One region of the Rahnella variigena genome, then DNA from elsewhere that is predicted to be linked to it. Evidence: predicted binding sites of a transcription regulator. Region 1 holds the regulator's gene; the other holds the start of a gene.
The links. The regulator Fur, encoded in region 1, represses iron uptake genes when iron is present. The targets are predictions, from matches to a motif close to ATAATAATGAGAACNACTATCAA.

Region 2: CKQ54_RS22425 (TonB-dependent receptor domain-containing protein) is a predicted target of Fur. The motif match lies at 4,977-4,999, and genes of this name have one in related genera.

The regions. Positions count from the first base shown of each region.
Region 1 is NZ_NSDJ01000001.1:2,098,620-2,106,003, forward strand. It holds gene nagE (PTS N-acetyl glucosamine transporter subunit IIABC) at 1-1,690, shown strand, start outside; gene glnS (glutamine--tRNA ligase) at 1,884-3,554, shown strand; gene chiP (chitoporin ChiP) at 4,003-5,424, shown strand; gene chiQ (ChiQ/YbfN family lipoprotein) at 5,438-5,779, shown strand; gene fur (ferric iron uptake transcriptional regulator) at 5,963-6,418, opposite strand; gene fldA (flavodoxin FldA) at 6,732-7,259, opposite strand.
Region 2 is NZ_NSDJ01000002.1:101,921-109,304, reverse strand. It holds gene CKQ54_RS22465 (response regulator transcription factor) at 1-278, opposite strand, end outside; gene CKQ54_RS22460 (cytochrome b/b6 domain-containing protein) at 432-1,088, shown strand; gene CKQ54_RS22455 (molybdopterin-dependent oxidoreductase) at 1,099-1,902, shown strand; gene CKQ54_RS22450 (pentapeptide MXKDX repeat protein) at 1,973-2,254, shown strand; gene CKQ54_RS22445 (ParD-like family protein) at 2,385-2,639, shown strand; gene map (type I methionyl aminopeptidase) at 2,677-3,432, shown strand; gene CKQ54_RS22435 (PadR family transcriptional regulator) at 3,500-3,982, opposite strand; gene CKQ54_RS22430 (siderophore-interacting protein) at 3,985-4,797, opposite strand; gene CKQ54_RS22425 (TonB-dependent receptor domain-containing protein) at 5,169-7,384, shown strand, end outside.

The sequences.
Region 1 (7,384 bases):
GATGATCACCATCAACCCTGCGGTAAACATGGGCGTGCTGGCCGGTATTATCACCGGTCTGGTGGGCGGTATGGTTTACAACCGCTGGTCAGATATCAAACTGCCTGACTTCCTGAGCTTCTTCGGTGGGAAACGCTTCGTTCCTATCGCAACCGGCTTCTTCTGTCTGATTCTGGCCGCTATCTTCGGTTACGTCTGGCCTCCGGTGCAGGATGCAATCCGTGCGGGCGGGGAGTGGATCGTAGGTGCTGGCGCATTCGGTGCGGGTATCTTTGGTTTCGTCAACCGTTTGCTGATCCCAACCGGTCTGCATCAGGTTCTGAACACCATCGCATGGTTCCAGATTGGTGACTTCACTAACGCTGCAGGTACTGTATTCCACGGTGACATCAACCGCTTCTACGCGGGTGACGGCACTGCAGGGATGTTCATGTCCGGCTTCTTCCCAATCATGATGTTTGGTCTGCCAGGCGCAGCATGTGCAATGTACTTTGCTGCACCAAAAGAACGTCGTCCGTTGGTTGGCGGTATGCTGGTATCCGTCGCGGTGACTGCATTCCTGACCGGTGTGACCGAGCCATTAGAATTCCTGTTCATGTTCCTTGCTCCGTTGCTGTACTTAGTGCACGCCATCCTGACCGGGATCAGCCTGTACATCGCAACCGCGCTGGGCATTCACGCAGGCTTCTCCTTCTCTGCAGGCGCCATCGACTATGCGTTGATGTACAACCTGCCAGCAGCAAGTAAAAACGTCTGGATGTTGCTGGTGATGGGTGTGATCTTCTTCATCATCTACTTCGTTCTGTTCAGCGTTATCATCCGTATGTTCAACCTGAAAACGCCAGGTCGTGAAGACGAAGTTGATCATATCGGTGAGCCGGAAGCAAACAGCAACACTGAAGAAGGTCTGAATCAGCTGGCTGTGAGCTACATCGGTGCTCTGGGGGGTTCTGATAACTTCAAAGGTATTGATGCCTGTATTACCCGTCTGCGTCTGAACGTGAAAGATGCCGGCACCGTTGATGACGCCGCATGTAAACGTCTGGGGGCATCAGGTATTGTTCGTCTTAACAAACAAAGTATTCAGGTTATCGTCGGCGCTAAAGCAGAATCTCTGGCAGATGCCATGAAGAAAGTGATGGCGCGTGGCCCGATTGCTGCCGGTGTTGCTACGCCAGTGGCTGCGGTTAAAGCAGCGCCGCAGGCTGTGCCAAACAGCGTCAAAACCGTCGTAGAGACGCTGGTTTCGCCGGTTACCGGTGACATCGTTGCGCTGGATCAGGTGCCTGATGAAGCATTTGCCAGCAAAGCGGTCGGTGATGGCGTCGCTATTCGTCCGACAGATAAAATCGTCGTTTCTCCTGCGGCCGGTACTGTGGTGAAAATCTTCAATACCAACCATGCGTTCTGCCTGGAAACCACTTCCGGCGCTGAAATCGTGGTGCATATGGGGATTGATACGGTTGCACTGAATGGTCAGGGCTTTACCCGCCTGGTTGAAGAAGGTGCAACGGTCGTCGCTGGTCAGCCTGTACTGGAACTGGATCTGGATTATCTGAACGCCAATGCGCGCTCAATGATAAGCCCGGTTGTGGTCAGCAACATCGACGATTATACCGGTGTGATTTCTCTGGCCAGCGGCTCAGTGGTTGCCGGTCAGACCAAACTGTTCGAGATCCAGAGTAAGTAACTCTGTTGATTGATTCACAGTAGAAAGCCCTGTCGCGGGAAGAGAGTAATCTCTTCCCGCGTTTTTATTGCTTCTAAGCAGAAGTCATGCAGATAACCACGATTTTATGCAACTAACGGTTGTTTCCTTACGTGGCTTGTTGGAACATAAGCGGTTATCCGTAGAGTCAAATGTCGCGTAGAGGAATTGCACAATGAGTGAGGCAGAAGCCCGCCCAACAAATTTTATCCGTCAGATTATTGATGAAGATCTGGCGACCGGGAAACACAATACCGTTCATACCCGTTTCCCGCCTGAGCCTAATGGCTATCTGCATATTGGTCATGCGAAATCTATCTGCCTGAATTTTGGCATCGCGCAAGACTATCAGGGGCAGTGCAACCTGCGTTTTGACGATACCAACCCGGCAAAAGAAGATATTGAATTCGTTGAGTCGATCAAACACGACGTGCAATGGTTAGGTTTCGACTGGAGTGGTGATATTCACTATTCTTCAGACTATTTTGATCAGCTGCACGCCTATGCGCTGGAACTGATCAATAAAGGTCTGGCGTATGTAGATGAACTGTCTCCTGATCAGATCCGCGAATACCGTGGTTCCCTGACATCGCCGGGTAAAAACAGCCCGTATCGCGATCGCAGCGTAGAAGAGAACATCGCGCTGTTCGAAAAAATGCGTAACGGCGAATTTGCTGAAGGCGCTGCGTGTCTGCGTGCAAAAATCGATATGGCTTCGCCATTCTTCGTGATGCGTGATCCGGTAATTTACCGTATCAAATTTGCAGAACACCATCAGACCGGTAACAAATGGTGCATCTATCCGATGTACGATTTTACCCACTGCATTTCCGATGCGCTGGAAGGGATCACCCATTCACTGTGTACGCTGGAATTCCAGGACAACCGTCGTCTGTACGACTGGGTGCTGGATAACATCAGCATTCCATGCCATCCGCGTCAGTACGAGTTCTCCCGTCTGAATCTCGAATACTCCATCATGTCCAAGCGTAAGCTGAACCTGCTGGTGACGGATAAAATCGTTGAAGGCTGGGATGACCCGCGTATGCCGACCGTTTCCGGTCTGCGTCGCCGTGGCTACACTGCCGCGTCTATCCGTGAATTCTGCCGTCGTATTGGCGTGACGAAACAAGATAACAACGTCGAAATGATGGCGCTGGAATCCTGTATTCGTGACGATCTGAACGAAAACGCACCGCGCGCCATGGCGGTTATCAATCCGGTTAAAGTGATCATCGAGAACTTTACCGGTGATGACGTGCAGATGGTGAAAATGCCGAACCATCCGAGCAAGCCGGAAATGGGTACCCGCGAAGTGCCGTTCACGCGCGAGATTTACATCGATCAGGCTGATTTCCGTGAAGAAGCGAATAAACAGTACAAGCGTCTGGTGCTGGGCAAAGAAGTTCGCCTGCGCAATGCGTATGTGATTAAAGCGGAACGCATTGAGAAAGACGCAGAAGGCAATATCACCACCATCTTTTGTTCTTACGATATCGAAACGCTGAGCAAAGATCCCGCTGATGGCCGCAAGGTGAAAGGTGTGATCCACTGGGTTTCTGCGACAGAAGGTAAACCGGCGGAATTCCGTCTGTATGACCGTCTGTTCAGCGTGGCGAATCCTGGCCAGGCAGAGGACTTCCTGACCACGATCAACCCGGAATCGCTGGTGATTGCTCACGGTTTTGTTGAACCTTCTCTGGTGGCAGCTCAGGCTGAAATCAGCCTGCAGTTCGAGCGTGAAGGTTACTTCTGCGCCGACAGCCGCTACTCAAGCGCTGACAATCTGGTGTTCAACCGTACCGTTGGTCTGCGTGATACCTGGGAAAGCAAACCCGTCGCGTAATTGCCTCTGAATGGCTTGTTTGAACGACTGATGAAACGCAGCTCCGGCTGCGTTTTTTTTATGTCTGCTATTTCTGTCTGCTGGTAATGACATGTGCATGGTGATTTTGTTTTTCATCGCGAATTAATGTGTTTTTGATGTTTACTTTTAAACCCTGTTTTTTGTGTGCTGAAACGTTTAAATGAACGCTTAAAACTATCAATTCACTGATTATGTTATTTATTTTAGTTACTCCTCCGCTTAACTCTTTCCTATGGCATTTTGTTACACTTTTTCATCTTTATGTGCACTTTGTCATACTTCAGCGATCAATGAGTAATTACTCATTGATAATTCGCGTCGCGAAAAATACTCTTGAACGTGATTTAACCGGTTACGCCTTTGGCGGCCGCTTTTAATACCCGTTTGGGTTTTGTTGGTATTTTTTAGTCAAAGATGAGGAATTTCTATGCACAAGCACCTTAACAGGGGCAGGGGATCGGCTTACCTGAAACCTGCACTATATTCTCTTGCCGGCACCTTATTGGGTGGCGGAATGATGTTTTCTGAAGATGCCAAAGCGGCAGGTTTTATTGATGATTCGACGCTGACCGGCGGTGTGTATTACTGGCAGCGTGAGCGTGACCGCAAGGACATGGATCCGGCGAGCGACAACTACAAAGACTACACAACCAACCTTTCACATTCTACCGCTAACCTGAATCTCGATTTTTCTTCCGGCTATGCCTGGGACATGTTTGGTATTGATATCGCAGCCTTTACGGCGATAGAAATGGCCGAAAGCAGCGAAAGCGGACATCCCAACGAAATCGCTTTCTCCAACAGCAACCGTGCTTACGACGAAGATTACTCCGGCGATAAAAGTGGGGTCAGCCTGTACAAAGCCGCCGGTAAATTTAAATACGGCGGATTCTGGGGGCATGCCGGTTACATCCAGCCAACGGGCCAGACACTGATTGCACCGCACTGGAGCTTCATGCCGGGAACTTACCGCGGTGCGGAAGCGGGCTACAAGCACGATTTCGGTGATCCGGGAGAGTTGAGTTTCTCCTACATGTGGGCGGATGAATATAAATCTCCGTGGCATCTGGAAATGGATGATTTCCGCCAGAACGATAAGAAAACGGGCGTTTCATACATCCACTCTCTTGGAGCGAAATACGACTTCAAAAACGACTTTGTGCTGGAAGGCGCTTTTGGTCAGGCTGAAAGTTACGTCGATCAGTATTTTGCCAAAGCGTCTTACAAAATCGATCTGATGGGCAATCCGCTGACCACCAGCTACCAGTTCTACGGTGCGGAAGATCGCATCAGCAATAAGAACGATCCGAACAGCTTGTATGACGGGATGGCCTGGTTGCAGGCGCTGACTTTCGGTTACACCACCGGTCAGTTTAACTGGCGGCTGGAAGGTACGATGGTCAAAGCGGAAGGTAATCAGGGCTACTTCCTGCAACGTATGACCCCGACGTATTCCTCCTCCAACGGTCGTCTTGACGTGTGGTGGGATAACCGTTCGGACTTCAACGCCAACGGCGAGAAAGCGGTGTACGCCGGCGTACTTTACGATCTGGCGAAATGGGATCTGCCGGGCTTTGCCGTCGGGGGTTCTTACGTTTACGCGTGGGACGCCAAACCGAGTACCAACGCCGCTTATGACCAGAGCCAGCGTCTGAAAGAGAGCGCCTGGAGCCTGGATGCGCTTTACACCATTCAGGAAGGCCGCGCGAAGGGGACACTGTTCAAACTGCATTACACCCAGTACGACAACCACTCGGATATTCCGAGCTGGGGCGGGGGTTACGGCAACATATTCCAGGATGAAAAAGACGTGAAATTCATCGTTATTGCTCCATTCACTATTTTCTGAGGTCGTTATGTCGATGAATAAATTACTGATGATGGCGGTATCGGCTGTTCTGCTGGCAGGCTGTGCGCCTACCGCCGATCAGGCACAGATTTCGCAAACGCGTGAAGACTACCGCACCTGTATTAACTCTTCAGAAGGTAATCCGGACAAACTGGCGACCTGTCAGGTGTTGCTGAACAAGCTGAAACAGGAAAAAGCACACCAGAAATTTGCGGAACAGGAAACAGTTCGCGTGCTGGATTACCAGCGCTGTCTGACGGCGCGCAAAACCGGTGATGGTCAGGCATATGCGGCGGATTGCGGTAAAATCTGGCAGGAAATCACATCCAATAACGCGCCTGCAATGGCGAACTAATAGCAGATTTTTGTAAAAGCCTTAGCTGGCAAAAACATCATTATCAAAAGCGAAACCCCGGCTTGCCGGGGTTTTTTACGTCGGCAAGCGGCGTCTGTGTTCGGGGTGAAGCACAGGCATAAAAAAACCGCTTTCCAGCGGTTAGTTTATTTAGAACATTTGCGACAATCGAAGCTGTGCAAATTAATGCGCAGGTTTGTCATTGTGCAAAGATTCATCTTCACGGCAGTCGCCTGCTTCACAGTGACCGTACAGGTACAGACTGTGGTTGGTCAGTTTGATGCCATGTTTTTTAGCAATCTCACGCTGACGACCTTCAATATATTCGTCACGGAATTCAATCACACGACCGCAATCCAGGCAGATCAGGTGATCGTGGTGATGTTGCTGAGTCAGTTCGAATACGGACTTGCCGCCTTCGAAGTTATGACGGGTGACGATACCAGCATCATCAAACTGGTTCAGAACACGGTATACCGTGGCCAGACCAATTTCTTCGCCCATATCAATCAGTTGCTTGTACAGATCTTCCGCACTAACGTGATGACCTTCCGGCGCTTGCAGCACTTCCAGGATTTTGAGGCGCGGAAGCGTGACTTTTAAGCCGGCTTTCTTCAGTGCGGTGTTGTTGTCAGTCATGCGGATTCAGTCCTGTTACTATGTGCTAATCAAGTTGAGGCATGCAGCCTGTGGCATCGGCGGCACAAAATTGTTCGTTTACTGTTCTTCGTTTAAGGGAAGTGTGCCCATTCTCGTAAACGACAGCCTGTTAATAAAGATCACAAATTGCCTGTCACACTAATAATGCAACGACTTGATCGATAGAAAAAACAGATGAACTCAGTGTACCTTGATACGACCGAAAGTTACAATTTTGTAGCGGTTAAATTGTTAATTTCAGTAATAGTTTGGCCCTTCAATTGTAGAATAAATCCTCAGGGCCAACAGGGTTTTAGCCGATAATTTCTGAAAGGCTGAGTTCTTCTGTGATCTGTTTCACCCACGCATCAACACGTTCAGCGGTCAGTTCCGGCTGACGGTCTTCGTCAATTGCCAGTCCGATGAAGTGCTTATCATCTGCCAGGCCTTTGGATGCTTCAAAGTGGTAACCTTCAGTTGGCCAGTGTCCGACAATCACTGCGCCGCGTGGCTCAATGATATCGCGCACGGTACCCAGTGCATCGCAGAAATACTCGGCATAGTCTTCCTGATCGCCGCAGCCAAACAGGGCAACCAGCTTACCTTCGAAATCTATCTCTTCGAGCGACGGGAAAAAGTCATCCCAGTCACACTGCGCTTCACCGTAATACCAGGTTGGAATTCCGATCAGCAAAATATCGAATTTTTCCAGATCCTCTTTGCTGCTCTTCGCAATGTCATGCACCTCAGCCACATCTTTACCCAATTGTTTCTGGATCATTTTAGCGATGTTTTCGGTGTTACCTGTATCGGATCCAAAGAAGATACCTACAACGGCCATAAGATTATCTAACCTCTTGTTCTAAATGAAGTGCCCTGCATTGCAGGCAATAATAGCGAAGATGATAACAAACTCGCGAGGCGGAGAATATGCTTCTGCTCGCCTTCTTAACTGGGGAATAAGTT
Region 2 (7,384 bases), on a different contig from region 1:
AGCACCCGATGCACTTCGCTGGAACGTGCGCTGATAATAATGATCGGCGTATAACGCGTCATGTTGCGCGCACGGCGGCAGATTTCCAGACCGTCTACACCCGGCAGCATCAGGTCGAGGATCAGCGCGTCCCAGCCGCCTTTCTCCAGATGCGCCACGCCCAGATTACCGTCTGCGGCGTGCGTAATTTCATAACCTTCATCACGCAGATGCAGGCTGAGCAGTTCTGCGATATCCCCGTCATCTTCAACGATCAGGATCTTCTTCGTCTTATCCATATGTCATCCCAAAACGTGGTGTTCCCCAATGGTTTGAGTCTACACAAGCAACCGCCCGCGAGTTATCACATTTTATTTAACTTTGCGTGAGGTATCGGGGAACAAATCCGCTCAATACTCGCTTCATCACAGGACGGACAGCCGGACTTCATCATGACAATACACACGGATTTACCCGGACAGGCAAAACAAAAACCCGCCATCGTGCATCCGTCAAAACAAAAACCCGCCATCGTGCATCCGTTATGGCTTCGTCTGACGCACTGGCTGAACGCGCTGGCGGTGCTGATTATGGTCACCAGCGGCTGGCAGATTTATAACGCCTCACCGCTGTTTAATTTTGATTTCCCGCCAACGGTCACACTTGGTGGCTGGCTCGGTGGCGGCATTCAGTGGCATTTCGCCGGTATGTGGCTGTTTGGATTTAACGGCCTGTTTTATCTGATGATGAACATTTTTACCGGCCGCATGAAACGAAAATTCTGGCCTCTGACGCCGCGCGGCATCTTCAACGATTTACTGGCTGCCGTGCGCGGCAAGCTGAAACACGACGATTTGCGTCACTACAATATGGTTCAGCGTGCGGCGTATGTGTTCGTGATGTTTGACGGCATTGTGCTGGTGCTTTCCGGGCTGGTGGTGTGGAAATCCGTGCAATTTCCGCTGCTGCGCGAACTGATGGGCGGCTTTGATACGGCGCGTTATGTGCATTTTCTGGCGATGGCTTCACTGGTGGGATTTGTGGTGCTGCATATCGTGATGGTGGCGCTGGTGCCGAAAACCCTGATTGCCATGATCCGCGGACGTTAAGGAAGACCTGATGAAAAACATCCTCAAAAAAAGTATCAGCCAGATTTTCAGCCCTTCCGACAGCGAAGCGATTTTACAGGAAGCGAAAAAACAGATTATCCGCGAACTGGATGCGCCCTCCCGCCGCCTGTTCCTGCAACGCGGGCTGACGCTCGGCGGCGTCGCGATGCTCACCGGTTGCGATATCAGCGATAACGCCAGCGTCGAAAACGCGCTCGGTAAGATTTCTGGATTCAACGACCGCGTGCAAGGCTGGCTGTTTGGCTCGACGCGCCTGGCGCCGGTGTACGCCGAATCGATGATCACACGTCCGTTTCCGTTTAACGCTTTTTACGCCGAAGACGACGCACCGGAAGTAGACGGTAACGCTTATCGCCTGAAAATCGCCGGTCTGGCGCTGGATAAACGCGAATGGTCATTGCCAACGCTGTACAAAATGGCGCAGGTCAGCCAGGTGACTCGTCACATTTGTGTCGAAGGCTGGAGCGCGATTGGCAAATGGGGCGGCGTGCCGTTCGGTGATTTTCTGCGTCTGATCGGGGCCGATCTCACGGCGGAATACGTCAGTTTTAAATGCGCAGATCAGTATTACACCAGCATTGATATGGCGACGGCACTGCATCCGCAAACCCTGCTGGCGCTGACTTATGACGGCCAGATTTTACCGCGAAAATACGGCTTCCCGATGAAGCTCAGAATGCCGACCAAACTCGGCTATAAGAATCCAAAGCATATTGAAGTCATTGAAATAACAAACAAGTTCACTGGTGGCTACTGGGAAGATCAGGGCTACAACTGGTTCGGCGGAAGCTGAACACGATCCTCAAGGATCAACACTGTCCACAACAACCTTTGTATCTCAAAACCTAAAAGAAGGATTTATCATGAAAAAGTTAACCGTAATGATGATGTCTGCTTGTCTGATGATGGGCGCTGTGAGCACCACTTATGCTGCTGACGCGATGGCGAAGAAAGATACCATGGGCCATATGTCGAAAGACTGCATGAAAAAAGACAGCATGAGTAAAGATTCCATGGCTAAAGACAGCATGGGCAAAGACTGCATGTCGAAAGATCATATGAAGAAAGACAGCATGTCTAAAGACTCAATGTCCAAAGACAACATGTCGAAAGATGCCATGAAAAAAAACACCTCTGCCCAGTAAACGCCGCTAAACCCGGCTATGCAGCGAAAACGCCTCCGTCTGTTCAGCGGAGGCTTTTTTATTGGAAAATTGACAGCGACCTGCGTAGTATATAAAACATATATGATTCGTATACTAATGAGGACGCCCGATGGGTATCATTAAAATCTCCGAACTGATGCATGAGAATCTGCGCATCGCCAGTCTGGCGTATACGCGTTCCATCAACGCGCAGGCCGAGCACTGGATGAAAATCGGTATGCTGATGGAAACTCATCCGGACATGACGCACAGCGAGATTTCGCAATTGCTGGTGCGTTGCAGCTTGGAATCTGAAGAAAACACCGGAAGTATCCGCACGCTGTTAAATGTCAGCGGCACACACAGGAAGGCAAGCAATGAATAATGGTTTAGACAGCCGATATTTCGTCAATAATAACCGCATGGTCAAAACGCCGGAAGGCATCGATAAAGCGCGTATCGCCGGTAAACTGGCAGCGCGGGTGCTGCATATGATCACGCCTTATGTGGTACCGGGTGTCACGACCAATGAACTGGACCGCATCTGCCACGATTTTATCGTCAACGAATTACAGGCGATCCCGGCAAATATCGGTTATCACGGCTATCAGAAAACCACCTGCACCTCCGTCAACCATGTGATTTGCCACGGTATTCCTTCCGATAAAGCGCTGAAGAAAGGCGATATCGTGAACATCGACGTGGCGCTGATCAAAGATGGCTGGTACGGCGACACCAGCCGCATGTATTACGCCGGTGAGCCGAGCATTATGGCTCGCCGTCTGGTGGATACCACCTTTGAAGCAATGATGGCCGGTATCGAAGTGGTGCGTCCCGGCGCAACCCTCGGTGATGTGGGTCATGCCATTGCCTCGGTAGCGAAGCGCGAAGGGTTTTCCATCGTAGAAGAATACTGCGGTCACGGCATCGGCATGGGTTATCACGAAGATCCGCAGGTGCTGCATTACGGTGAAAAAGGCCGCGGACTGGTGTTGCAGGAAGGCATGTTATTCACCATCGAACCGATGCTGAACGCCGGTAAAAAGCAGAATAAAGTGCTGCCCGACGGCTGGACGGTGGTGACTAAAGATCATTCGTTGTCCGCACAATGGGAACATATGATTGCGGTGACAAAAGATGGCTATGAAATATTGACCCCATGGCCTGAAGAGAACTGATTTTCCGTGATATTTCCTGAACGTATAAAGCCTCCGGTCGGAGGCTTTATAGTTTTTGATAATCCGTTTAGCTGCGCTCAATTTCTTTGGTCGCGCGGTCTAACGCATCGGTGATTTTATACAGCGTTTCCTGCCCGATCGGACCTTTCGCCAGCCGCAAATTGAGCGCCATGCGCATATTGTTAATCGCCCGCTGCATTTCCGGAATACTGCGGTTATTCGATAAAATCGCCAGTGAATGCAGTTTTTCCGTCACTGAACCGAGCAAATCACCCTGCTCTGCCAGCGACTGCGTGCCTTCCGGCGTAATCGAATATTGTTTCTTGCCGCCCTCTTCCTGTTTTGCCGTTACCAGACCCTGTTCTTCCAGGAAGGTCAGGTTCGGATAAATGATACTGGCGCTCGGCGTGTATTCGCCTTTGGAGAGTTCTTCGATGGCTTTGATCAGTTCATAACCGTGAGCGGAACGTTGCTGTAAAAAATGCAGCATCAGCAGACGGATATCACCCGTTTCAAACATCCTTTCGCGACGGTGTTTATGATTCATCATCGTTACTTGTTGTGCCAGTAAGCGACACAACGCACCAGATTGGCGTCCAGTCCGCGATTTTCGACGAAGTAATCATTCAGCCCTTTAACAAATTTCCCCTCGCCGGTCGCCCAGATGTAGTAATCACTTTCCGGCAAAGAAATGCTTTTCAGTTTTTTAACTGCCGCGTCATCTTCCTGATAACCGTTTTGTTCTTCACTGACAACCCATTCGATGTCGAACTCTTTTTCATCGTCTAAGTAGCTAACGCAACTGACATCTTTCACTTTGACCAGCACGGTCACTTTCGCGGCAGACGCGGGCTGTTTCAGCTCGCGCAAACGGCGCTTCACCGCCGGAAGACCGGTTTCATCGCAGACATACAACTGCCATGCGTAAGTGGTCGGGATAATCAGTGAACCGCGCGGTCCGCCGATGATCAGTTTATCGCCCGGCTTCGCGCCAGCCGCCCATTCACTGGCGACACCGCCATCGTGAAGATAGAAATCCAGCGTCAGTTCGTTGGCTTGTGCATCGAAATGCAGCGGCGTGTATTCGCGGTTAAGCGGACGCGGCCCTTCGCCCCAGACAATGCCTTCGTCGGTCGCGGTCGGCGGCGTGATCACATCACCGGGATTTGCCGGGAAAAACAGTTTGATGTGGTCATCAAAACCACGCGAGTTAAAACCTTTCAGATCGTCGCCGTTCAACACGATACGCTGAAAACAGCCAGCCACGTTTTCGCTGCTTTTGACGGTGATATGACGGAAAACCAGGTCGTTTTTGACGCGGACAGGCAAGTTTACGGCAGGGGTTTCGTTGCGATGTTGAGTCATCACGTTTTCTCTTTTTAAGTAAGGTTGAACGAAAGATATATCTTAGGAATATTTTCCGCAACCCTGAAAAACGTAAGGACACAGGCATCATCCCCCGCACTTTTGATCTCGCGGTAGTTCATTCTGAGCCACACATTGCAAAGATTTCGTTAAGAAGCCCATTTTTATTTATCAATTTGTTGATAACAATTCTCAGTATCATTATCATTCGCACCAAGCCGAAGTGGGTAAGGACGTCAAATAAACCCATATTTTATAAGGACAAGGGCTTTTTACGGAAGAATTGAAAGCAGATGACCAGCGCGTCTGATTTGTCGAAAGGCAGTAAATGCGAGCAGAACTTTTAAAAAATAGTGCAGGGCTAAAAACAAATGTTCAAATCCTTTACACAGCAGGGTTTGGTGAAAAACGTCATTTTCATGGGGACGATTCTCACCACCACCTTTAACGTAAATGCAGCACAAGCGGTTAAAGACACCACCGATCTGGCAGCCAATAAAACGCCAGCTTCTGAAGCCATCAGGAAAAAACCGGTGGTGCGTACTGCGCAGGATCTGGCGCAGAACAATGAAGAAGTGATGACGGTTACCGAAACGATACCGGATAAAAAACCGGGCTCGAAAACCACTATCACCGCAGCAGAAATGCAGCAAAAAGGCGGCAATGATTTCGGCACTATCATGCGTTATGAGCCCCTGATCACCGCAACCGGCTCCAGCGGCGGTTCCGGCAACGGCAAAAGCGGCTTCGACCGTAACGGTTATACCGGCTATAACATCCGTGGTCTGGAAAGCAACCGCGTCGGCATCGATGTCGACGGCATTCCACAGCCAAGCGCCACCGGCCGCAGCTACGCAAGCCGCGCGGGTCTGGGCACCTCCGGTATTGGCCGTGATTACATCGATCCTTACATTTACGGCCAGGTAGATATCGAATCCGGCGCCACCTCCGCTGATCGCGCCAACACCTCAATCGGCGGTGCCGTTTCCTTCCTGCCAAAATCTGCCGATGATTATCTGCGTCCGGGCAAGGAAACCTATTTCGGTTACCAGTCTGATTATGATTCTTCCGACCGCTCCTGGCACAACGGCATCACCGCCGCCGCAGGTGATGAAACCCTGCGTGGTCTGATCGCCATCAGCCGCCGCGACGGCCAGGAAACCAGCAATAACAGCGGAACGCACGATGCGTATCCGGCTAACTGGCACTCCGACGCAGTCATGACATCCGTTATCTGGCAGCCAAATGACGAACATAAAGTCACCGGTACGCTCGATTATTACGAAAAAGTAAACCATACCCATTACGATGCGTGGAACAGCTCAGGCAGCGCCATTCTCGGCACCGCACAGCAGCAAAGTAACACCCGCCGCTGGGGCGCGACGCTGAAAGACGAATGGACACCGTTCAACGATTACGTCGATGCTATTGTTTCGAAAGTGTATTACCAGTACACGCAGGCGCACGACAATACCTACATGCCGAACGCCAGTAAGCAGATGATGAACGTCTATTCCAACTATGACGTCAACACTTTCGGCGGGGAAACCAGCTGGCTGAAAACGCTGGGTCGTCATGAGCTGAGCGCCGGTATCAACGGTCGTATGTCCAACACTGAACGTCCGTTCCGTGAAAGCCCGGAGCAAAGCGTTTACACCACTATCATGCAGCCGGAAGCGAACAGCCGTTCTTATATTCTCGGCGGCTTCCTGCAGGACACCATGAAGTTTGACCTTGATGGCCATGACTTCTCCATCGTGCCTGCTGTGCGTGTGGCGTATCAGAACACCAAAGCGAAAGATCTGTCTGACTTGTCCAACAGCACCGTCTCTGAAGGCCAGGTTTCTACCCTATATGGCAAAGCCAATTCCGATACGCAATTTCTGCCGTCCCTGGCGTTCACCTATGACATCACGCCTAAGCTGATGACTTACCTGCAATATCGTCGTGGTGCGCAATTCCCGGATGCCAGCCAGCTTTACGGTTCCTGGAACCTCGGTTCTTCTTATGCCGGTTCTCAGCAATACGCGCTGATCGGCAACACGGATTTGAAAACCGAGACCAGCAATAACTTCGAATGGGGTATGAAAGGTGAAGCGACTGAAGGTGTAACCTTCAAGACTTCCGTTTTCTACAACACCTACAAAAACTTTATTGCCAACACCCGCTACAGCCGTGCTGCCAACCCGGGCATGTTCACCAATGTGCCCTCCAATATTTATACGATTTATCAGGCCGAAAACCGCGATGAAGCGTTTATCTATGGTGGCGATCTGAGCACCAAAATTAACTACGGTACCTGGTTCAGCAGCGTTGACGGTCTGAGCACCACCTTCGCACTGGGTTATGCCAAAGGTGAATCGAAATCCAGCTACGATGGCGACAAGTATGTGGATCTCGACAGCGTGCCGCCAATGAAATTTGTCGCTGGCGTGGCGTGGGATGATCCATCCGGCGTGTACGGTACTGCGCTGACCGCGACTTTCGTCAAAGGTAAAAAAGCCGAAGCGACAAACCGTCAGAGCTACACCAACGCCGGTACGCCAATCACGGGTTCCACCACCGAATACATGAACGTACCGGGCTA